DNA from 2 places in the Janibacter sp. RAF52 genome. Region 1 is predicted to be linked to the other one. Evidence: predicted binding sites of a transcription regulator. Region 1 holds the regulator's gene; the other holds the start of a gene.
The links. Region 1 encodes LexA, which represses DNA repair genes until DNA is damaged. Its sites were predicted from a motif close to TCGAACANNTGTTCGA; they were not measured.

Region 1 (10,717 bases):
AGCCGGCGGGACGCATCTTGGTGCCGCAGGTCATGCACATCGGGGCGTCGGCGGTCTTGCCCTGGAACTTCTCGAGCAGCTCGGCCGAGGAGTGGACCGTGGCGTCGACCTCGCGGGCCGAGGCGGCGCCGGCACCGGACTGGACGGTGACGTCGGCCTCCTCGTCCTTGGCCGGCGAAGCCTTGGCCTCCTTCGCCTCGGCGGTGGGCACGCCTTGCGAGTAGCTGTCGTCGTCGTAGCTCTCGTCGTCGTCCGAGGTGGAGGCCTCGTACGAGCCGGTCTCGAGCTGACGCGCGCGCTCCTCGGCAGTGTGGATGCCCATGAACGACCGGGTGTCGAAGTCCAGGTAGTCCAGCGCCAAGCGACGGAAGACGTAGTCCATGATCGACTGCGCCATCCGCACGTCCGGGTCGTCCGTCATGCCGGCCGGCTCGAAGCGCAGGTTGGTGAACTTCTCGACGTAGGTCTCCAGCGGCACACCGTGCTGCAGGGCGATCGAGATCGCGATGGAGAAGGCGTCCATCAGACCGGCCAAGGTCGAGCCCTGCTTGCCGAACTTCAGGAAGATCTCGCCGAGCTCGCCGTCCTCGTAGGTGCCGGCGGTCAGGTAACCCTCGGCCCCACCGACGGCGAAGCTCGTCGTCTGCGAGGTGCGGCGCTTGGGGAGGCGGCGACGCAGCGGGCGGTACTCGACGACCTTCTCCGTCTCGGCAGCAGCGGCCTCGGCACCAGCCTTGGCGTCCTTGGCGGTGGACCCACCGTCGGACAGCGGCTGGCCGACCTTGCAGTTGTCGCGGTAGACCGCGAGCGCCTTGAGGCCGAGCTTCCAGCCCTGCATGTAGACGTCCTCGATCTCCTCGACCGTGGCGCTCTCGGGCAGGTTGACCGTCTTGGAGATCGCACCGGAGAGGAAGGGCTGCACCGCAGCCATCATCCGCACGTGGCCCATCGGGGCGATGGCCCGCGCGCCCATGGCGGTGTCGAAGATCTCGTAGTGCTCCGGCTTCAGGCCCGGGGCGTCGATGACGTGACCCTTGTCGGCGATGTACTCGACGATCGCCTCGATGGTCTCCTCGGCGTAGCCGAGCTTCTTCAGCGCGCGCGGGATCGTCAGGTTGACGATCTGCATCGAGCCGCCACCGACGAGCTTCTTGAACTTCACGAGCGAGAAGTCCGGCTCGATGCCGGTGGTGTCGCAGTCCATCATGAAGCCGATGGTCCCGGTGGGGGCGAGCACCGACGCCTGGGCGTTGCGGTAGCCGTTCTTCTCACCGGTCTTGACGACCGCGTCCCACGCCTTGGTGGCGTAGGCGTGGATGTCCTTGTCCATCGTGTGCATCGTGCGGATCTGGTCGTTGGCCGCCTGGTGCTTGCGCATGACGCGCTTGTGGGCGTCCGCGTTGCGGGCGTAGCCGTTGTACGAGCCGACGATGCCGGCCAGCTCCGCCGAGCGCTTGTAGGACGCACCCGTGAGCAGCGAGGTGATCGCCGCGGCGAGCGCCCGGCCGCCGTCGGAGTCGTAGCCGTGACCGGTCGCCATGAGCAGCGCGCCGAGGTTGGCGTAGCCGATGCCCAGCTGGCGGTAGTCGCGGGTGGTCTGGCCGATCGACTCCGTCGGGAAGTCCGCGAAGCAGATCGAGATGTCCATCGCGGTGATGACCAGCTCGGCGACCGCCTGGAAGCGGGCGGCGTCGAAGGTGTCGTCGTCCCCCAGGAACTTCAGCAGGTTGAGCGAGGCCAGGTTGCAGGAGGAGTTGTCCAGGGACATGTACTCGCTGCACGGGTTGGAGGCGGTGATGCGGCCGGTTTCCGGGTTGGTGTGCCAGTCGTTGATCGTGCCGTCGTACTGGATGCCCGGGTCGGCGCACTCCCACGCGGCCTTGGCGATCTTGCCCATGAGCTCACGGGCGTCGACGGTCTCGATGACCGAGCCATCCTTGCGGGAGGTCAGGCCGAAGTCGGTGCCCTCGTCGACCGCGCGCATGAACTCATCCGTGACGCGCACGGAGTTGTTGGCGTTCTGGTACTGCACCGAGGTGATGTCGGCGCCACCGAGGTCCATGTCGAAGCCGGCGTCACGCAGCGCGCGGATCTTGTCCTCCTCGCGCGCCTTGGTCTCGACGAACTCCTCGATGTCCGGGTGGTCCACGTCCAGGACGACCATCTTCGCCGCGCGCCGCGTCGCGCCACCGGACTTGATGGTGCCCGCGGAGGCGTCCGCACCGCGCATGAAGGAGACCGGGCCGGAGGCGGTGCCACCGGAGGAGAGCAGCTCCTTGGAGGAGCGGATGCGGGAGAGGTTCAGACCGGCGCCGGAGCCGCCCTTGAAGATGAAGCCCTCCTCCTTGTACCAGTTGAGGATCGAGTCCATCGAGTCGTCGACCGAGAGGATGAAGCAGGCGCTGACCTGCTGCGGGCTCTGCGTGCCGACGTTGAACCACACGGGCGAGTTGAAGCTGAAGATCTGGTGCAGCAGCGCGTAGGTCAGCTCGTGCTCGAAGATCTCGGCGTCCGCGTCCGTCGCGAAGTAGCCGTGCTCCTTGCCCGCCTTGACGTAGGTGAGGACGACCCGGTCGATGAGCTGCTTGAGACCCGACTCGCGCTGCGGCGAGCCGACCGCACCACGGAAGTACTTCGTCGTGACGATCGTGGAGGCGTTGACCGACCAGAAGTCGGGGAACTCGACGCCGCGCTGCTCGAAGATCGTCTCGCCGGTCTTCCAGTTCTGCTGGACGACGTCGCGCTTCTCCCACACGACCTCGTCGTAGGGGTGGACACCCTCCGTGGTGTGGATGCGGGTGATCGTCAGGCCCTTGGTGCGGGACCCGCGACGTGCGCTGGACTTGCCGGCGGTCTCGGTCATGCTGCTCTCTCCTCGGTCCGTGTGGTGGCGGTCTGCTTCAGCTGTGCTGCGGTCGTTCTTCAAAGGTGTCACCGGGTACCGACAGCCCAACGGCGTGCCGGCCCCGGGGGTCTAGGGGGTGGTGACGGCGGCGTGCTCCTCGCGGAGCGTGGCGATCGCCGACTCGAAGTCCTCGAGCGAGTCGAAGGACTGGTAGACGGAGGCGAAGCGCAGGTACGCCACCTCGTCGAGATCACGCAGCGGCGGCAGGATCGCCATGCCCACCTCGTGGGCGTCGATCTCCGCGCTGCCCTGGGAGCGGATGCTCTCCTCGACCCGCTGGGCCAGGAGGGCGAGCTGGTCCTCGCTGACCGGTCGACCTTGGCAGGCCTTGCGGACGCCGGCGAGCACCTTGGCCCGGCTGAAGGGCTCGGCGGCACCGGACCGCTTCGTCACCGTGAGGCTCGCGCTCTCGAGGGTCGTGAAGCGGCGGCTGCACTCCGGGCACTGGCGACGACGCCGGATGGCGCTGCCGTCATCGGTCGTCCGGCTGTCGATGACCCGGGAGTCGGTGTGCCGGCAGAACGGGCAGTGCACGGTGATCTCCCTTCGCTGGACGTGCGATGTGGTGCTGCTTGTGGATGGCGCGGTGGACGAAACTGGGGACGAACCCCGCTCGCCTGTGGAGAAACGGTCTCAGCCTGTGCACTAGATGTGGACGAATGACAACCGTGTAACCACTAGATGTAGTGACCATTAGACGCCTCTGGCGGACGTGACGCAAGTCCCCCGGAAAAACAGTCCGTGAACGGCACATCGGCCGCCCCCACGGTGCGTGGAGACGGCCGATGGCCTACCCGGGCCGGGTCGAGTGGCTCGGGGGGATGGTGGTGACGAAGGGGGTCAGTGCCCCGGGATCGTCAGGGTCTGCCCGGCGTGGACGTGCGAGGTCGAGAGGTTGTTGGCGACCTGGATGCGGGTCACCGCCTCCGCGGTGGGGAGACCGGCGAGCTCGGTCGTGGCGATCTCGCTGAGCGTCTGCCCCGGCTCGACGGTGACCTCCTGCGTCGCCGCCGGCGTGCCACCGAAGGCGAGGCTCGCGCCTGCGACGCTCGCCACGGCGACCGTCGTCAGGGTGATCACCAGGCGGCCGCGACGGGTCAGGCGGGTGCGCGAGGCCGGGCGCTCGACGACGGCGTCACCGGTCGGCACGGAGATGAGGTGGCGCGTGCGTGCCGGCGCGTCGATGCGGATCGGGGTGGCGGTGAGAGCAGTCATGCGGTCCTCCTCGTGGCGGCTCCGTCGAACCGGTGTTCGATAGAACGTCTGTACGATGTCTAGCACGGGTGTTCGAAGAAAATCAACAACACGCTCGAACACGTGTTTGAAATGCGTGTTCGATCGGCCTAGGGTCGGTCTCACCGAGAAGTTGACCAGCGACCACCGACAACGGAAGGCCGCGAGCTCGGGACCGGACACGGACGAAGGGGTCGAGACCATGAGCGGCAAGGGCGAGGACAACATCCACCAGTTGCCCGAGCGGGACACCGGGGACGGGCTGACCGCCCGGCAGCGCAAGGTGCTCGAGGTGATCCGCAATGCCGTCGCCAGCCGGGGCTACCCGCCGAGCCTGCGCGAGATCGGCGAGCTCGTCGGCCTGACGAGCCCGAGCTCGGTGGCCCACCAGCTCTCCTCCCTCGAGCGCAAGGGCTACCTGCGTCGCGACCCCAACCGGCCCCGCGCCATCGAGGTCATCTCCCCCGACGACTCCACCCCCGCGGTCGCGGCCGAGGTCACCGACCTCACCGAGGGCATGCGCGGTGGCGCGAGCACCCACGACGAGGTCGTCGACCCGACCGGCTCCGGCGACGAGCGCCCCGAGGCGAGCTACGTGCCCGTGCTCGGTCAGATCGCGGCCGGTGTGCCGATCACCGCGGAGGAGGTCGTCGACGACGTCTTCCCGCTGCCCAAGCAGATCGTCGGCGAAGGCTCGCTCTTCCTGCTCAAGGTCGTCGGCGACTCGATGATCGACGCGGCCATCTGCGACGGCGACTGGGTCGTCGTGCGCCAGCAGCCCAATGCCGACAACGGCGACATCGTCGCGGCCATGCTCGACAACGAGGCGACCGTCAAGACCTTCAAGCGGACCGACGGCAACGTCTGGCTGCTCCCCCACAACCCGGCCTTCGACCCGATCGACGGCAACCACGCGACGATCCTCGGCAAGGTCACCGCCGTGCTGCGCCGCCTCTGACCGCGAGGTCCTCGACGGCGCCGACCAGGTGCCGGAGCGACGGCGCGAGCTCGCCATCGACCCGGTGGTCGACGAGGTCGTCGCCGCGGGTGGGGCCCCGGGTGATGAGCGAGACGGGGATCCCCCGCTTCGCCGCGTGACGCACGAAGCGCAGCCCCGACATCACCTGGAGCGAGCTGCCGAGCACGAGCAGGCTCGGCGCCGCGTCGACGAGGTCGTAGCAGTGCTGGACCAGCGGCTTGGCCACGGACCCACCGAAGAAGACGACGTCCGGCTTCAGCGTGTCCTCGCCGCACACAAGGCAGCGCGGTGCGACGAAGCGTTCGACGTCGACGCTCTCCAGGCGCACGTCACCATCGGGCCTGATCTCGTCGCTGTCGACGTCGAAGCCGGGGTTGTCCCGGGCCATCCGCGCATCGAGCGTGCGCCGGTCCTCGTGCGCCTCGCACGTGAGGCAGACGACGTCGACGAGGCTGCCGTGCAGCTCGACCACGTCTCGCGTCCCGGCTGCCTGGTGGAGACCGTCGACGTTTTGCGTGATGACCGGGCCCACCGCACCGAGATCCTGCAACCGCGTGACGAGGTGGTGCGCCGCGTTGGGCCGCGCGGCGTGAAATCGGCGCCACCCGACGTAGCTGCGCGCCCAGTACCGCTGGCGCGCTTGGCTGCTGCCGACGAACTCCCCGTAGTGCATCGGGGTCACTCGTCGGGTGCCGTCCGGTCCCCGGTAGTCGGGTATCCCCGAGTCCGTCGACATGCCCGCGCCCGTCAGCACGAGGGCGGGGCCGACGGACAGAGCCGCCGCGATGGCGTCGATCACCCGACCAGTATGGGCGGCCGCTCCGGGCCGACCTACGATGGGCCTCATGATCGACGCCGCAGGGCTGCGCGTGATGCGGGCCATCGCCGAGGAGGGCAGCTTCACCGCTGCCGCGCTCGCGCTCGGGTACTCCCAGCCCGCCGTCTCCCAGATGGTCAAGCGTCTGGAGCAACGCACCGGGACCGTCCTCGTCGAAAAGGTCGGCCGCTCCGTGCGGCTCACCGAGGCCGGCGCCGTCCTCGCCCGCCACGCCGCGCCGGTGCTCGCCGCGCTCGACGCCGCCGAGGAAGAGGTCGCCGCGATCGCCGGTCTGCGCTCCGGACGGGTGCGCCTCATGGCCTTCCCGTCCTCGTCCGTGACCCTCGTCCCCCGGGCCCTCGCCGCCGTGCGAGCGGCGCACCCGGACCTGTCCGTGCAGTTCACCGAGGCCGAGCCGCCCGAGTCGCTTGCCGCCCTGCGTGCCGGCGAGGTCGATCTCGCGGTGGCCTTCAGCTACGACGGCAGCGACCTCGGTCGCGGGGAGGACCTCGAGGGCTTCGTCGTCCATCCGCTCCTCGACGAGGAGGTGCGCGTCGCGCTCCCCCGCGACCACCCGCTCGCCGCCAAGGAGACGGTCTCGATGACCGACCTGACGGACGAGGAGTGGATCGCCGGGTGCGCCCGCTGCCGCGGCCACCTGCTGACGATCGCCCACGATGCCGGCTTCGCCCCCAAGGTCGCCTTCGAGACCGAGGACTACGTCGCGGTCCAGGGCTTCGTCGCCGCCGGTCTCGGGGTGGCCCTCATCCCCGACCTCATCCGGGCAGCAACGTCCAACCCCGACGTGAGCATCCGCCCGCTCGACCCGCAGAGCCGCCGCCGCATCCACGTCGTGACGACCGACGACCTGCTCAAGGTGCCGGCCGTCGCCGCGACGCTCGAGGCCCTCACGGTCTCGGCCCAGGCGGTCGACGTCTCCGTCGTCAGCTGACCGAGGGCCATCCCGCGGACGGGGCGCGCGCGCCCGCCGTCATCGACGGCTCGTCACGACATCCCCGGCGTCGAGGACCGCGATGTCGCCGTGCTCGTCGGTGCGCGCGACGCGGGTGCCGTGGCGCGCAGCCCACTGCAGCGCGGTGGGGGTCGGGTGCCCGTAGGTGTTGTCCGCGCCGACGCTGATGACAGCGGTCGGCGCGACGACGGCGTCCATGAGGTCCTCGTCGAGGTTGCTCGACCCGTGGTGCGGCATCTTGACGACGTCGAGGTCGTCGGCCGCCGCGGCCATCGCCGGGTCGCGTCGCAGCGCGAGGAGGATCGCATGGCCCGCCTCGCGCTCGATGTCACCGAGGAGGAGAGCGCTCAGGCCACCCGACCCTTCGGTGTCGCCTGCCCCGTCGGTGTCACCCGGCCCGTCGGTCCCACCGACGCGCACGTGCAGCACGATGCTCGCGTTGTTGGCCGCCGAGCCCCCGGGCACGGCCCGGGCCGGCCACCACACCGACGCGGTGACGTCACCGATGACGAGACGGTCGCCGGCGACGAGCGGCTGGACGGGCGCACCGTGCTCGGCCGCGATCCGTCGCACCTGCCGCACAGCCCACGCGGGGTCCTCGACGGGGGTGACGAGCACCCGCCCGACCGGCCGGTCACCGATCGCGGCCTCGAGGTCCCCGACGTGGTCGTCGTGGAAGTGCGTGAGCACCACGGCGTCCAGCGTGCGCACCTGCAGGCGTCGCAGGCACCCGTCGATGCCACCGTCCTGCGGCCCGACGTCGACGAGGACGGCCCGTCCGGGCCCGGAGGCGAGGACGAGGCCGTCACCCTGCCCGACGTCGCAGGCGACGAGCTGCCACCCGTCGGGCGGCCACGTCCACACCCGCGTCGGCAGGGCACCGATCGCGAGCACGACGGCGAGGGCGATCGCGACGAGCGGACTCCCCCGGGCCCGCTGCACCAGCCAGGGCGCACTCAGCACGAGCACGGCGGTGACGACGGTGAGCAGCACCGCGCCCGGTGGCCCGTCGGGCCACGGCAGCGCTCCCCCGGGCACGTCGGCGGCCAACCGGGCCGTCCACGCGATCGCCAGGGCGAAGGGCGCGCCGCACCACCCGACGAGGCTCGCCAGGGAGGTGCTCACGACGGCGACGAGGGCGGCGCTGACCCCGAGGACCGTGGCCGGGGCGACGAAGGGAGCCGCCGCCAGGTTGGCGACGACGGCGATGAGGCTGACATCGCCCTGCAGGAGGACGACGACCGGCCCGCACACGAGCTGCGCGGCGACCGGGATGGCGACGGCGGGGCCGATCAGGTGCAGGCGTCTGGGCAGACGCGCGTTGATCGCATCCGACCACGGCCGCACCAGCAGCAGCAGCCCGAGCGTGGCGAGCGACGAGAGCACGAAGCCGTAGGAGCGCGCCAGCCAGGGGTCGTAGGCGAGGAGCGCCAGGACGGCGGTGCACAGGGCAGGTGTGCCGGCTCCGCGCCGAGTGGTGCTCATGCCGAGGAGGCCGATCGCCCCCATCGTCGCGGCGCGGATGACGCTCGGCTCGGGTCGGGCGAGGACGACGAAGAAGGCCAGGCCCGCCCCCGCGAGCCAGGGCCGCCACCGTCGCGGCAGCCCACTCACCCGGGCGGCGCCGATGAGAGCGGCGAGGACGACGGCCACGTTGGACCCGCTCACCGCGGAGAGGTGGCTCATGCCGACGAGCAGCATGTCGTCGGTGAGGTCCTGCGGGGTCATGGAGGTGTCCCCGATGACGAGAGCCGGCAGCAGGCCCCGGGCGTCGGCGGGTAGCGGCTCCATCGCCTCGCGCATCCCCGCCCTCAGGTGCTCCGCCGCGGCCCGCACCGGCGAGCGTTCCCCCACCGGCTGCGGCGGCCCACGCGGGCTGAGCAGGGCCACCTCGGGGTCCTGCGGCTCCGCCGGCGCCAACCGCCCGGTGAGCTCGATGCGATCGTGCCACCCGACCTCGTCCCACGGCTGCTGCGCCCTGACGAAGACCGGTGCGCGGACCCGGGTCGTCACTCCTCGCGCGGTGACCGACTCCAGCCGCACCCGCAGCAGCACGCGGGGCGCGGCGGCGCTCCCTTCGTCACCGGAGGGCCGCCCGGCCCGCACGATCGGCTCGGTGAGCACGACCCCCTGGGCCCGGACCATCGCCCTCTCCGCGACGAGGTCGTCGATCGGGCCGACGTGGCGGGTGGCCTCGTGCGCCGCGGAGGCACCGAGCACGAGCACGCTGGCGACACAGGTCAGTCCGAGCACGGCCGGCCCGTCCCGGCGCCAGGAGGGTGCCGCGTGCCGCCCCCGGTAGCGCACTCCCCCGAGCCACAGCAGGCCGACGAGCCCGGCGGCCAGACCCGCCCCCACGACCCGGGTCGAGCACGGCCACGAGAGCGCCCAGGCTCCGAGCGCCCAGGCACTCAGGCAGGGCACGAGCAGACGCAGGTCGAGAGCCGGCGGGGGCCGCTGCGCGGTCTCGGGCTGCCCTGCCGCCCCACTCACACCGTGACCTTGGGAGAGAGCTGCGCGTAGATCTTGTCGCCGATGCCGCTCACCTCACCGAGCTCCTCGACCGCCGTGAAGCGTCCGTGCTCGGTGCGCCAGTCGAGGATCCGCTGGGCGAGCACCGGTCCCACGCCCGGCAGGGTCTCGAGCGTCGCCAGGTCGGCGGTGTTGAGGTCAACGAGGCCGCCCGTGCCCGGGGCTGCACCACCACCTGCCCCGGGTGCGGCCGCTGGAGCCCCCGACGCGTCGGGTGCTCCCGGGGCCGCCGTCACGGTCTCCCCCGGGCGGGGCACGACGACCTGCTCGCCGTCGACGAGTGGTCGCGCGAGGTTGACCCCCGTGAGGTCGGCGCGCGAGGTGGTGCCACCGGCCTCGTCGAGCGCTGCGCCCACACGCGAGCCCGCCGGCAGCGTCACCACACCCGGTCGCTCCACCTGCCCGACGACGTGCACGGTGACCTCCGCGCTCGACGGGCTCCCCACCCCTGACACGGCACCTGGGGAGGTGGCGCCACCCGAGGCGAAGGGAGAGCCGCCGGCCGAGGCCCCCGACGTCTCGCCCTCCGCTCCGACGTCCCCGGTCCCCGACGTCGCCGCCGGCTGCGGAGCCACGGCCTGCGGCTGTGCGTCGCCCCGCGCCAGCAGATATCGACCGCCGAGCATCGCCACGGCGAGCGCGACGACGAGGGCCACCCCGAGCACCGCCTGACGCCCCACGACGTAGCGCCCCGTCGCGAGGGTTGGTGGCAGCTCGAGCGGTCGACGTGGCCGGTCCTCCTCGAGGATCTCGGCCACCCGGGCGGAGGGTTCACTGGCACGACTCATGCCTGCGACGCTAGGCAGGTCGGGCCGTGCCGACCCGGGTCAGTGCGACGGTGTGGACGAGCGCCCGACCCAGCCCGGACCTGTGCACCAGCGGGCCCGCCCCGCTCTGCTCAGTCGGCTCAGTCGCGGCAGCGGGGCACGACGGCGACGCCGATGGTCCCCAGACCCACGTGGGCGGCCACGACGGCGCTGAGCGTCGTCGTCTCGACGTGACCGTCGACGGTGGCTGCCAGCGCACTCCCCAGTGCGGCGGCCCGCTCGTCGCCGTCGATGTGCTGGACCGCGACCTCGACCCCGTCGGCCCAGTCCGGCAGGTCGCGACAGGCCTCCTCGGTCAGCGCCTGCAGCCGGGCGATCGCACGGCCGGCGGTGCGCACCCGCTCGAGGGGCTCGACCTGCCCGTCGACGACGTGGAGCACCGGCTTGACCGCCAGCGCCGACCCGAGCAGCGCCTGGGCGCCCCCGATCCGGCCACCACGACGCAGCCGGT
Region 2 (10,717 bases), on a different contig from region 1:
CAGCTCGTCGAGGTGGACCGGTTCCTGAGGAGGCGCGCCAGCGCCGTCTCGAAGGGCGGCGAGCAGCGCCTCTCCGGTGGCGGCGATCGTCTCGAGGATCCCGAGCAGGTGCGCCAAGGGGGTCTGCGGGTTGAGCAGGGTGAACTTCAGCCACGACCGCCCCTCGATCGTCGTGCCGGCGACCATGACCGACCCGTCGTCGAGGAGGGCGTGCCGGATACGGGGGTTGAGCGAGTCGGCCTCGGTGACGCCCACCCCCTTCGGCCGGTAGCGCATGAGGACCGTGCTGAGCACGGGCTCGACGGCGACCTCGAAGCGGTCGTCCTCCCGCAGCACCTCCCACACCTCGTGGGCGCGGTCGATGACCTCGTCGAACATCTCGCCGACGGCGTCGGCGCCGGTGACCCGCAGCGTCAGCCAGAGCTTGAGCGCGTCGAAGCGGCGCGTCGTCTGCAGCGACTTGTCGACCTGGTTGGGGGTCACCGCGGTCCGCGGGTTGAGGTAGTCGGCGTGGTGGGTGACGTGGACCAGGGTCGCGCCGTCGCGCACGACGATCGCGCTGGAGCTCACCGGCTGGAAGAAGGTCTTGTGGAAGTCGACGGTCACCGAGTCGGCCCGCTCGATGCCGGCGAGCAGGTGCCGGCGACGAAGGGAGACGAGCAGCCCGCCCCCGTAGGCGGCGTCGACGTGCAGCCACGCGCCGTGGGCGGCGGCGAGGTCGGCGATGGCGGCGACCGGGTCGATGACGCCGAGGTCGGTGGTGCCCGCGGTCGCGACGACGGCCATGGCCGTCTCCCCACGCTCGCGGATGCCGTCGAGCTCGCTCGCCAGGGCGGCGACGGACATGCCGCCGGTCGCGCCGGTCGGCACCGCGATGACGGCGCTCGGGTGCAGCCCCATGATGCGGGCGGCCTTGATGACGCTGAAGTGGCTGTGCTCGGTCGCGAGGATCCGCAGCGTGGCATCGGGCCCGACCCGGCGGACCGCCTCGCCGCGTGCGAGGAGCAGGCCCTGGAGGTTGGACTGCGTGCCGCCGCTGGTGAAGACGCCGTCGGCGCCCTCGCCGAAGCCGATGCGGCCGGCGGTCCAGCGGATCAGGCGCTGCTCGACGAGCGTGCCGCCGGCGCTCTGGTCCCACGTGTCGACGGAGGTGTTGACCGCCGAGATGATGCCCTCGGCGAGGACGGCCGGCAGGGCCACGGGGCAGTTGAGGTGGGCCACGTAGGAGGGGTGGTGAAACCAGATGGCGTCGCGCAGGTAGATGTCGGTCACCTCGGCCAGCGCCGCGTCGAGGTCGGAGGCGGGCCGGTCGAGGTCGACACCCTCCACGGCGGGGGTGAGGTCGGCGACGGTCGCCCCGGTCGACGGGGCGTCCGCGGCTAGGTGCCGCGCGACGAGCTGCGTCACGCGCGCCATGCCGCGGACGTAGTCGTCGGCGGTCTCGTGCGTCAGGAGGTGGGGGTTCACCGAGCATGCTCCTAGAAGTAAGGGACACCTAACTTAGGTAGTGCTGGCCTAACATAACTGCCGTGCGCCGACCTCGCTCGTCGAGATCGCGTCGCTGCGCATCACCGCCGATGCGCGATGACCCCTACCCGGGCACCTGCCCACGAGCGCGAGGAAGAACCCCGTGACGACCACTGCCCCGACTGCCACTGAAGACGCCACAACCCTTGGCGCAGAGCGGTTCCGGCTCATCACCGCCCTGTACTTCACCCAGTACCTCGGTGTGGGCTTCCTCACGATCGGGCTCGTGGCGATCCTCCGGGACGGCGGGACCTCCCTCGCGACGCTCGGCATGCTCCAGACGATCGGGCTCATCTGGCCGCTGAAGTTCCTCTGGGCGCCGCTCGTCGACCGCTTCGGCAGCCGGCGGGTCGGCCACTACCGCTCCTGGCTCATCCCGCTGCAGCTCGGCCTGGTCATCACGCTGCTGGCGCTCACCCCCTTCGCCACCCCCGCCGACCATCTCGGCCCGGTCTTCGCGATCTGCGCGCTCTTCGTCCTCTTCTCCGCCACGCAGGACATCGCCGCCGACGCGCTCGCCGTCCGCCTCCTCACCGACTCCGGTCGGGGGATCGGCAACGGGATCCAGGTCGGCGGCAACTACCTCGGCAGCGTCGTCGGCGGCGGCCTGGCCGTCGTCGTCTACGACCGGTGGGGCTGGGTGCCCGCGATCCTGCTCCTGGCCCTGCTCACCGCCACGGCCCTCGGCGTCGTCATCGGCTTCCGCGAGCCGACCCGCGAGGTGCAGGTGCGCCGGGCCGGGCTGCGCGAGCTCCTCTCGGTCTTCGCCCAGCAGGGCTGCCGCAGCTGGGTGCTCGTCGTCGTCCCGCTCTACTACATCGGGGCCGCCGTGGGCTACGCGATCGTCTCGCCGGCTCTCGTCGACGCCGGCTGGTCGCTGACCAAGATCGGGGTCGTCTCCGGCGCGATCGCCTCGGCACCGGCCGTCCTCTCGGCGCTCGGCGCGGGTGCGCTCGTCAGCCGCTGGGGTCGTCGTCGCGTCCTCGTCCTCGGTGGCGTGCTCCTCGCCGTCGCCACCCTCGGCCTGGTGCCGCTCGCCCTCGGCGAGGCGTCGACCGTGTGGACGACGATCGCACTGTGCGCCTTCATGGCCGCCTACGCGGTGGCCAATGTCGTCGTCTACACGATCAACATGGACTTCGCCCGCCCCGACTCGGCCGGCACCGACTTCACGACGCTCACCTCCTTCGCGTTGGCGATGTCCTTCGTCGCGGCGGCCCTCGCCCTCACCGCCGCCGTGTGGATCGGCTACCTCGGGGTGCTCGTCGCGTCGATCGCCCTCGTCCTCGTCGGCACCGCGCTCGGCCTGCGGCACCAGCGTCGGCACGGGGTCTCCTGACGCCCGGCGCCCGCACGCGCGGGGGAGTGCTCCCCGTGCGAGTCGCTTGCTGTCGGCGGCAGATGTCGATTGCATGACCCCCATGAGCTATCCGCCCTCCTCGCCGTACCCGTCGAACCAGCCGCCACCCGAGGGGCAGGGCACGCCCACCGGCGGCCAGCCGCCGTACGGCACCCCGCCCGCTCCGGGCACGGGTGCGCCGCAGGGCTCCCAGCCGCCGTACGGGTCGCAGCCGGCCTACGGCAGCCAGCCGCCCTACGGGTCCCAGCCGCCCGCCGGTGGCCCCGGTGGCGGGATGCCGCCCATGCCGCCCGGTGGTGGTGGGATGCCGCCGGTGCCGCCCGGTGGGGGCTTCGCCGCCCCGTACAGCCCGATCGAGGCGATCGTCTACGGCTTCCGCACGTTCGGCCAGCACGTGGGCGTCTTCCTCGTGCTGGGGCTGCTGCTGCTCGTCGTCACCGTTGGCGTGCAGTTCCTCTTCAACCTCATGGGCGGCGGTCTCGAGATCTTCTCGGCGCCCTCGTGGGACCCCGACACCCCGACGCCCGAGGCCAGCCTCGGCTCCTCGCTGCTCGAGCTCGTCGGCAGCCTGCTGTCCAGCCTCTTCGGCTGGATCGTCGGCCTGGCGATCATGCGCGGCGCGCTCGACGTCGTCGACACCGGTCGGGTCGAGATCGGTCAGCTCTTCAACCGCATCCCCTGGGGTCAGGCCCTCCTGGCGGGCATCCTCGTCGCGGTCGCCACGCTGGCCGGCCTCATCGTCTTCTGCGTCGGTGCGATCGTCGTGACCTTCTTCCTCTACTACACCAACGCGGCGGTCCTCGACGGCAAGAGCGCGACCGACGCCATCTCGGCGAGCTTCACCTTCGTCAAGGACAACCTCGCCGAAAACCTGCTCCTCTGCCTCCTCGGCGTCGTCGCGATCATCGCGACCGTCTGCACCTGCTACCTCGGTGGCATCGTGCTGGGCCCGGTCATGACGATCGCCGTCGCCTACACGTGGCGCCACCTGCAGGGGCGCCCCGTCGCCCCCTGACCCGGCTCCACCCGGCATGACGAAGGGCGGGCCCGCACTACGGTGCGGACCCGCCCTTCGTCATGCCGTGGCCGAGGTCAGATGATCTTGCGCCCCTCGTCCTTGGCGGCGCGCCACTCCTTGTAGAAGGCGACGCAGATGATCGTCAGGATGACGGCCACGATGACCGGCCAGACGAGGACGTAGGCGGTGAGTGCGGTGATCGACATGGGGATCCTTCCGGGTCAGGAGCGGGCGGGCTCGAGGTCGAGGTCGTCGTCGCCGGTCAGCGACTCGTCGTCGGTGAAGTCACCGGTGCGACGGGCGATGAGCGAGAAGTCGAAGGGCCGCTGTCGCGACGCGAACGACATGACGACGCAGACGATCGTCGAGATCGCGTAGGCGGCCAGCGAGCCGGACAGCGCCGGGTACTGCGAGATCACCCCGATGGCGAAGGGGGCAACCCCCACCGCGAAGACGGCACCGAGCGAGATGCCGACGCGGGCGCCGAAGAAGCCGAAGGCCATGAGCCCGATGACGATGCCGGCGCCGATGATGCCGACGACGTCGACGACGAGGTCGAGCGCCCCGGACTGCGGCAGCCAGCCGAAGCGCACCGGCAGGAAGACCGCGAAGGCGACGAGCACGGAGACGGTGAAGGCGGCGTTGGTGACCCTCGACCAGTAGAAGGAGGCGATGACGGGGAAGACGAGGCAGCCCCACATCGCACCGACGAAGACGAGCAGGTCGAGGATGTTGAGCTCGAGCGCGGCGAAGAGGACCGCCGCGACCGTGGCGACGACCATCGTCAGGCGCCCGATGAGCAGCATCGTCGCGGGGTTGATCGTGCCGGCGCGACGGGCGCGGTCGCCGTAGATGTCGGTCATGACGATGGACGACAGGGCCGCCAGGTCGGAGTCGGCCGTCGACGACAGCGAGCCGATGATCATGACGAAGAAGATGACGATGAGCGGGGTCGCGAGGTGGGTCGCCGCCATCTGCGGCAGCAGGTTGTTGGGGTCGCCGCCGGCCGGGTCGATGCCGGCGTAGAGGGCGAGCACACCCATCATGCCGACGCCGATGATCGTCGCGCCGTAGCCGACGGTCGCGGTGACGAAGGTCGGCTTGATGAGGTCCTCGCGCACCGCGAAGAGCCGCTGGGCGATCGTCTGGTTGCCGATGGCGTAGGCGAGGACGGCCGCGATGTACGGCGCGCCCTGGCCGAGGAAGGCCTCGGAGGAGAAGAAGCTCGACTGGTGGGCGGTGAGGTTGCCGGCGCCCTCGCGCAGCAGGTCGGGCCCGCCGAGCACGAAGAAGAAGGCCGGGACCAGGACGACGACGGCGAGGAGCATGGCGACGACCTGGGTGAAGTCGGTGAGCACCGATGCGCGGAAGCCCGACCAGATCGTGTACATCAGCACGCCGGCCGCGATCATCAGCACGCCCTGGATGAAGCTCATCGGCGAGAGCATCGCGATGAGCGCGCCACCGGCGATGGAGTTGGACATGAGCGAGATGACGCTGCCGAGCACGTTGGAGATCGCGAGCATCAGCTGGCTGGATCGTCCGTGGCGGGCGCGCATGACCTCGGCGAGGGTGTGCGCCTGCGGGGCGACGGCCCGGATCCGACGGCCGAAGGGGTAGATGAAGAGGATCATCAGGGCGCCCCACAGCCCGTAGTGGGGGCGGACCTCTTCGTGGCGCTCGCGCTGGGCGCCGACGCCTGCCTGCTGGGCCGCCCGCACGTCTACGGGCTGGCGCTCGACGGCACGGCCGGCGTGAGCGCGGTGGTCGACAACGTGCTCGCCGAGCTCGACCTGACGATGGGGCTGGTCGGCGCAGCCTCGATCGGCGACATCACCCGGGAGCTGCTCGTCGAGGTGTGATCTCGACACGTCGGGCGGGGCTCGCTTCGTCGTGCGGGGTGTCGGACCGCCGTGCCAAGGTGGGCCCATGACAGATGTCTGGGAGCTCGTCCACGCCGAGCGGGCCGCACTGGCGGCCGACCTCGAGGGCCTCACCGACGAGCAGTGGCGCACCGCGTCGCTCTGCGACGGGTGGAGCGTCCACGACGTTGCGGCGCACCTCGTCGCCAATGCCCTCGCCACCCCCTTCGGCCTCGTGCGGGGGATGGTTCGGGCCCGGGGTGACTTCGAGCGGATGACCCAGCAGGGCGTCGACCGGCACCGCGGGGCGACACCGCGCGAGACCCTGAGCAGCCTGCGCCAGGTGGCCGGTCGGCGGACGGGGCCGCCCACCCGGCTCGCCCCGCTCGAGAGCCGGCTCGTCGAGGAGGTGGTCCACGGTGAGGACATCCGCCGGCCGCTCGGCATCTGGCACGACTACTCCGCCGAGGCGATCGAGGGTGCGCTGCGCTACCAGGCGCGCACGCCCGCCTCCGTCGGTGGAGCACGCGAGGTCGCCGAGCGGGTCACGCTGCGGGCGACCGACCTGGACCTCACCCTCGGCGACGGGCCCGAGGTCCGCGGACCGGCCCTCGCGCTGCTGCTCGCGATCTCGGGGCGCGACGTCGTGCGCCCCGACCTCGACGGCCCGGGAGTCGGCCTGGTCGGGGGGTGAGCAACCCCGAAATGCGGGTTCCTCCCCGACGTAGCGCGCACCGGTGGCGCATCGCCATTGGTGCACCGGCCGCCAGACACTACCCGTGAGTAGTCCGTGGTGCAGGGCGAGGCGCACGTCAGCCCTCTCAGCGGGGTGCCAGTCGGGGGTGGTGAGGTGGCGCGGTGCGCCGCCTCCCCACCTTCGTCGTCCTGTGCATGGTCGTGGCGACCGGGCTGACCCTCCAGGGCTTCCGCGATCTCGTGTGGACCGACGCCGCCGGCAGCGTGCTCTACGCGACGGCGGCGGTCCTCTCCCTCCGCGTGGTGTGGCCGGGGCGTGAGTCGCCGCGCCCGCTCGTCGTGGCCGCCGTGGCGCTCGGGCTGTGCGTGGTCGTCGAGCTGGCCCAGCTCACGGGTCTGCCGGCGCGGGTGCCGCAGCTGCGACTGGTGCTCGGGACGACCTTCGCCCCGGACGACCTCCTCTGGTACGCGGTGGGCGCACTGGTCGGTGCCGGGGCGTTGGTGCTGGTGGAGCGCCAGCGGCGCTGAGGCGAGGCTCTGGCTGGTCGACTGAGTCCTCCCGCCCCCGTCCCCCGTACCTTCGCACTGGCCCGGGAGGCGAGCTCGGGGGCAGCGGTGGGCGTGGTCTCGAGGATCGCGGCGATCGTCGAGAAGTCGACGCTGTCGTGCAGCACGAAGGCGACGGGCTCGCCGGGGAGAGCCGGTCGATGACGGCCTGCAGGGCCGGCTGCGGGGCGCGTATAGCCTGACCGGGTGCGTCTCAAGCCCGGCCGTCCGGACGTCTCCCGCCACGCCTCGCGCCTGGATGTCCCGGTCGCCGGGGATGGTCCGCTGGCGGTGACCTTCCTGGGCGTCTCGACCTTGCTCGTCCAGGACGGCGAGTCGGCGGTGATGACCGATGGGTTCTTCTCCCGGCCGGGCCTGCTCCAGGTCGGGCTGGGGCGGGTCGCGCCGTCCGCCGAGCGCATCGATGCCGCCCTCGACCGCGCCCTCGGCGATGCCGGCCTCGACGGGCTGGACGCCGTCATCCCCGTCCACAGCCACTACGACCACGCCCTCGACTCCGCCGTCGTCGCCGAGCGCACCGGTGCCCTCCTCGTCGGAGGCGAGTCGGTGGCCAACGTGGGCGTCGGCGGAGGGCTCGCGCCCGAGCGCATCCGGGTCGTCGCCTCCGGCGACACCGTGGAGTGCGGTGCCTTCTCCCTGACCTTCGTGGCGTCGGACCACTGCCCGCCGGACCGCTACCCGGGCCAGATCGAGGCGCCCGTGAGGCCCCCGGTCAAGGTGGGCGCCTACCGCTGCGGTGAGGCGTGGTCGATCCTGCTCACCCATCGCAGCGGCCGCTCCGCCCTGCTGCAGGGCAGCGCCGGTTACGTGCCCGACGCGCTCGCCGGCCACGATGCCGAGGTCGCCTACCTGGGTGTGGGGCAGCTGGGGGTACAGCCGCTGGAGTACCTCGAGGCCTACTGGGAGCACACGGTGCGTGCCGTGGGGGCCCGCAGGGTGGTGCTCATCCACTGGGACGACTTCTTCAGTCCGCTCGACCGTCCGCTGCGCGCCCTGCCCTACGCAGGCGATGACCTGGACGTCACGATCAGCGTGCTCGGCCGCCTCGCCGACGAGGACGGCGTCGCCCTCCACCTGCCGCGAGTCTGGCAGCGCGAGGACCCCTGGGCCGGTCTCGACGGCTGACGCCTCAGGTGCCACTCGTCCCCAGGCTCGCGGCGAAATTCCTTGAATTCACAGGGCTCAGAGGGTTCCTCAGGGCCTGTATCGAACATATGATCGAAGCATGTCAGAGGCGACGCACTGGGGGGAGCTCGGGCTCGTGTCGGGTCTGCGGGACTCGGTTCGAGCCCTGACGATCGCTGCCCTCGAGATGCCGGACCTGTGGCAGGCGACGGAGGAGGAGCTGGCGGAGGGTCTGGCTGCGATCGGTCGGGCGCGGGCGGTGCTCGAGGCGGCCGAGGTGGCGCTCGTGCGCGAGGGCATCGGACGCGGTGTCCCGCAGGGGCAGTCGTGGTCCGACACCGACTGGGTCGCGGTCAGCGAGGGTCGGTCCGCCCCGCGACCGCCGGTGCGCCACGTGGCGTCGGTGGTGCGGGTGGCCAGGGCAGGTCTGCGGGCCGGGTCCGCGCTCTCCGACCCTGCGCTCTCCGACCCTGCGCTCGTCGACGAAGGGGGGACCGCCCCCCTTCGCCCGGACGCACCCGAGCAGGTGGCCGAGGAGGCGACGCCAGCGGAGTGGGGCGAGCAGTCGCCGCCGGCCGGCCTTGCCGGGGTGCTCGCCGATCTCGAGGATGGCCGGCTGCCGCTCGGCAAGGCCGATCAGCTGGTGCGATTCCACGAGGGGATGCGTCGGGTGGCCGACCCCGAGCTCCTCGAGGCGGATCTGGGGGTCCTGCTCGGTGCGGCCCGCGACGAGGTCGTGCGCACCGGCCCGGGTGGGCGCGTCTCGGGTCGGGTTCCGGGGCTCGACGAGCGCGAGCTGGCGACGGCGATCACCCAGACGACGCGGATGTTGAGCCCGGCCAAGGACCTGGCGGCGGATGACGAGCGGGCGAGGTCGGCGCGGTCGTTGACGAGTCACACGGATGCCAGTGGGCTGACGCGCTACAAGCTGGTGCTCGACGCGGAGGGTGCGGCGATCATCGACGCGGCGGTGGCGGGGTTGTCGAAGCCGGTCAAGGGTCCTGACGGCGAGCGTGACCCGCGGCCTGCGGCGCGGCGTCGGGCGGACGCCCTGGTGTCGGTCGTGGGTCGTGGGGTGTCCAGCCCGGGTGAGGTGGGTACGAGTGACAAGGCGCAGGTGATGGTGACCATCTCGATGACCTCGCTGCTGATGGCCTCGGACGGGACCTGCGGGGTGTGCGGGTCCCGGCGACCGGGCGGCGCCTTCGGGCCGAGCGGGGTGACCTTCAGCGCCACGCATCCCTTCGGTCGACGCGTCGACTTCGCCGACGGGGCCGGCGGGCCGGGCCCCGAGGGCGTCGGGCTGGGTGCTGGTGGTGTGGCCGGTGGCGGTCACGCCGGCGGGGTGACGGCCTCGGGTGCGGTGCTCTCGCCGGCGAGTGTGCGCAAGCTGGCCTGCGAGGCGGGGGTGATCCCGGTGATGCTCGGCAGTGGTGGTGAGCCGCTGGAGCTGGGGCGGGCGAGCAGGTTCTTCACGCCGGGGCAGAAGCGGTTGCTGTGGCTTCGCGACGGGGGCTGCACCTTCCCGGGGTGCACGATGCCCGCGCACTGGACCGATGCGCACCACGTGCAGTACTGGTCCCTGGGCGGGCGCACCGACATCGGCAATGCGGCGTTGCTGTGCGAGCGGCACCACACCCGCGTGCACCAGCAGGAGCTGGCGTGCACGGTCCGTGATGACGGGGTGACCTGGCACCTGTAGCCACCCCGCACCGCGCCCGACCTCCCGCGGTCGGGCGCTGCGGCATGCCTGCGCCCGAGGTGGGGGCCACTGATGTCGCATTGCCTACGGCAACGCAGGGTCGCGGGCAACCCGTCAGGTGCGTACTACGCCCTTCGCTCGCAGGTGATGACCTGCACCCCGCCGGCCAGCGAGGTGACGTCGACCGTCTCGAAGAGCGTGGGGGCGAAGTCCCCGTCGAAGAGCGGGGTGCCCGACCCGATGACCGAGGGGTTGAGCTTGATGACGAGCCGATCGATCTCCGGCAGCAGGGCGTGGGCGAGGCGGCCGCCGCCGACGAGCCAGATGCCCAGACCGTCTTCGGCCTTGAGCTCGCGAACCCGGCCGAGCGGGTCACCGGAGACGACCTCGACCGCCGGCGCCGGCGCTGACCCGAGCGTCGTCGACACGACGAGGTGTCGCAGGTGCGGATAGGCGTCGTCGATGCCGGCCGCGAGCCCGATGTCGTAGGAGCGCCGCCCCTCGACCACCGTGTCGAAGACCTGTCCGGGCTCGGTCAGGCCCATCGCCTCCCGGGCCGGCCCCGGCAGCGTCTCCGGGTAGTGGGTCGCGATGAACTCGACGAGGTCCGGCGTGACCGCCATGTAGTCCTCGCCGCTCGGGTCGCCGCCCTCCGGCCCCGCGATGAAGCCGTCGAGCGTCGCTGCGACGCAGTACGTGAGTGTGCGCATGGTGCCCCTTCCGTCAGTCGGCACGCTACGGGCCGAAGGGGGGTGTGTCGCAGCGGTTTTCGCCCCGCCTCAGCGAGTCGGGTCGATGATCGTCATCCCTGCGACGCTCGCCGTGTCGAAGCCCGGCAGCAGCGCCGCCGCCTCGTCGAG

Region 2: a site for LexA is predicted at 8,237-8,252, ahead of AB4Y78_RS03535 (DUF222 domain-containing protein). Genes of this name have one in related genera too.

What each region holds. Positions count from the first base shown of each region.
Region 1 covers NZ_JBFRDY010000001.1:249,426-260,142, reverse strand. Annotated here, with positions in the region: gene AB4Y78_RS01230 (vitamin B12-dependent ribonucleotide reductase) at 1-2,863, opposite strand, end outside; gene nrdR (transcriptional regulator NrdR) at 2,975-3,439, opposite strand; gene AB4Y78_RS01220 (LysM peptidoglycan-binding domain-containing protein) at 3,746-4,120, opposite strand; gene lexA (transcriptional repressor LexA) at 4,341-5,096, shown strand; gene AB4Y78_RS01210 (NAD-dependent protein deacetylase) at 5,071-5,916, opposite strand; gene AB4Y78_RS01205 (LysR family transcriptional regulator) at 5,963-6,886, shown strand; gene AB4Y78_RS01200 (ComEC/Rec2 family competence protein) at 6,926-9,400, opposite strand; gene AB4Y78_RS01195 (helix-hairpin-helix domain-containing protein) at 9,397-10,227, opposite strand; gene AB4Y78_RS01190 (DegV family protein) at 10,347-10,717, opposite strand, start outside.
Region 2 covers NZ_JBFRDY010000002.1:220,003-230,719, reverse strand. Annotated here, with positions in the region: gene AB4Y78_RS03580 (pyridoxal phosphate-dependent decarboxylase family protein) at 1-1,467, opposite strand, end outside; gene AB4Y78_RS03575 (MFS transporter) at 1,631-2,866, shown strand; gene AB4Y78_RS03570 (hypothetical protein) at 2,949-3,902, shown strand; gene AB4Y78_RS03565 (putative transporter small subunit) at 3,980-4,111, opposite strand; partial or broken gene AB4Y78_RS03560 (sodium:solute symporter family transporter) at 4,127-5,563, opposite strand; gene AB4Y78_RS03555 (alpha-hydroxy-acid oxidizing protein) at 5,450-5,767, shown strand; gene AB4Y78_RS03550 (maleylpyruvate isomerase family mycothiol-dependent enzyme) at 5,835-6,461, shown strand; gene AB4Y78_RS03545 (DUF2809 domain-containing protein) at 6,626-6,991, shown strand; gene AB4Y78_RS03540 (MBL fold metallo-hydrolase) at 7,217-8,155, shown strand; gene AB4Y78_RS03535 (DUF222 domain-containing protein) at 8,256-9,857, shown strand; gene AB4Y78_RS03530 (dihydrofolate reductase family protein) at 9,983-10,567, opposite strand; gene AB4Y78_RS03525 (zinc-binding dehydrogenase) at 10,637-10,717, opposite strand, start outside.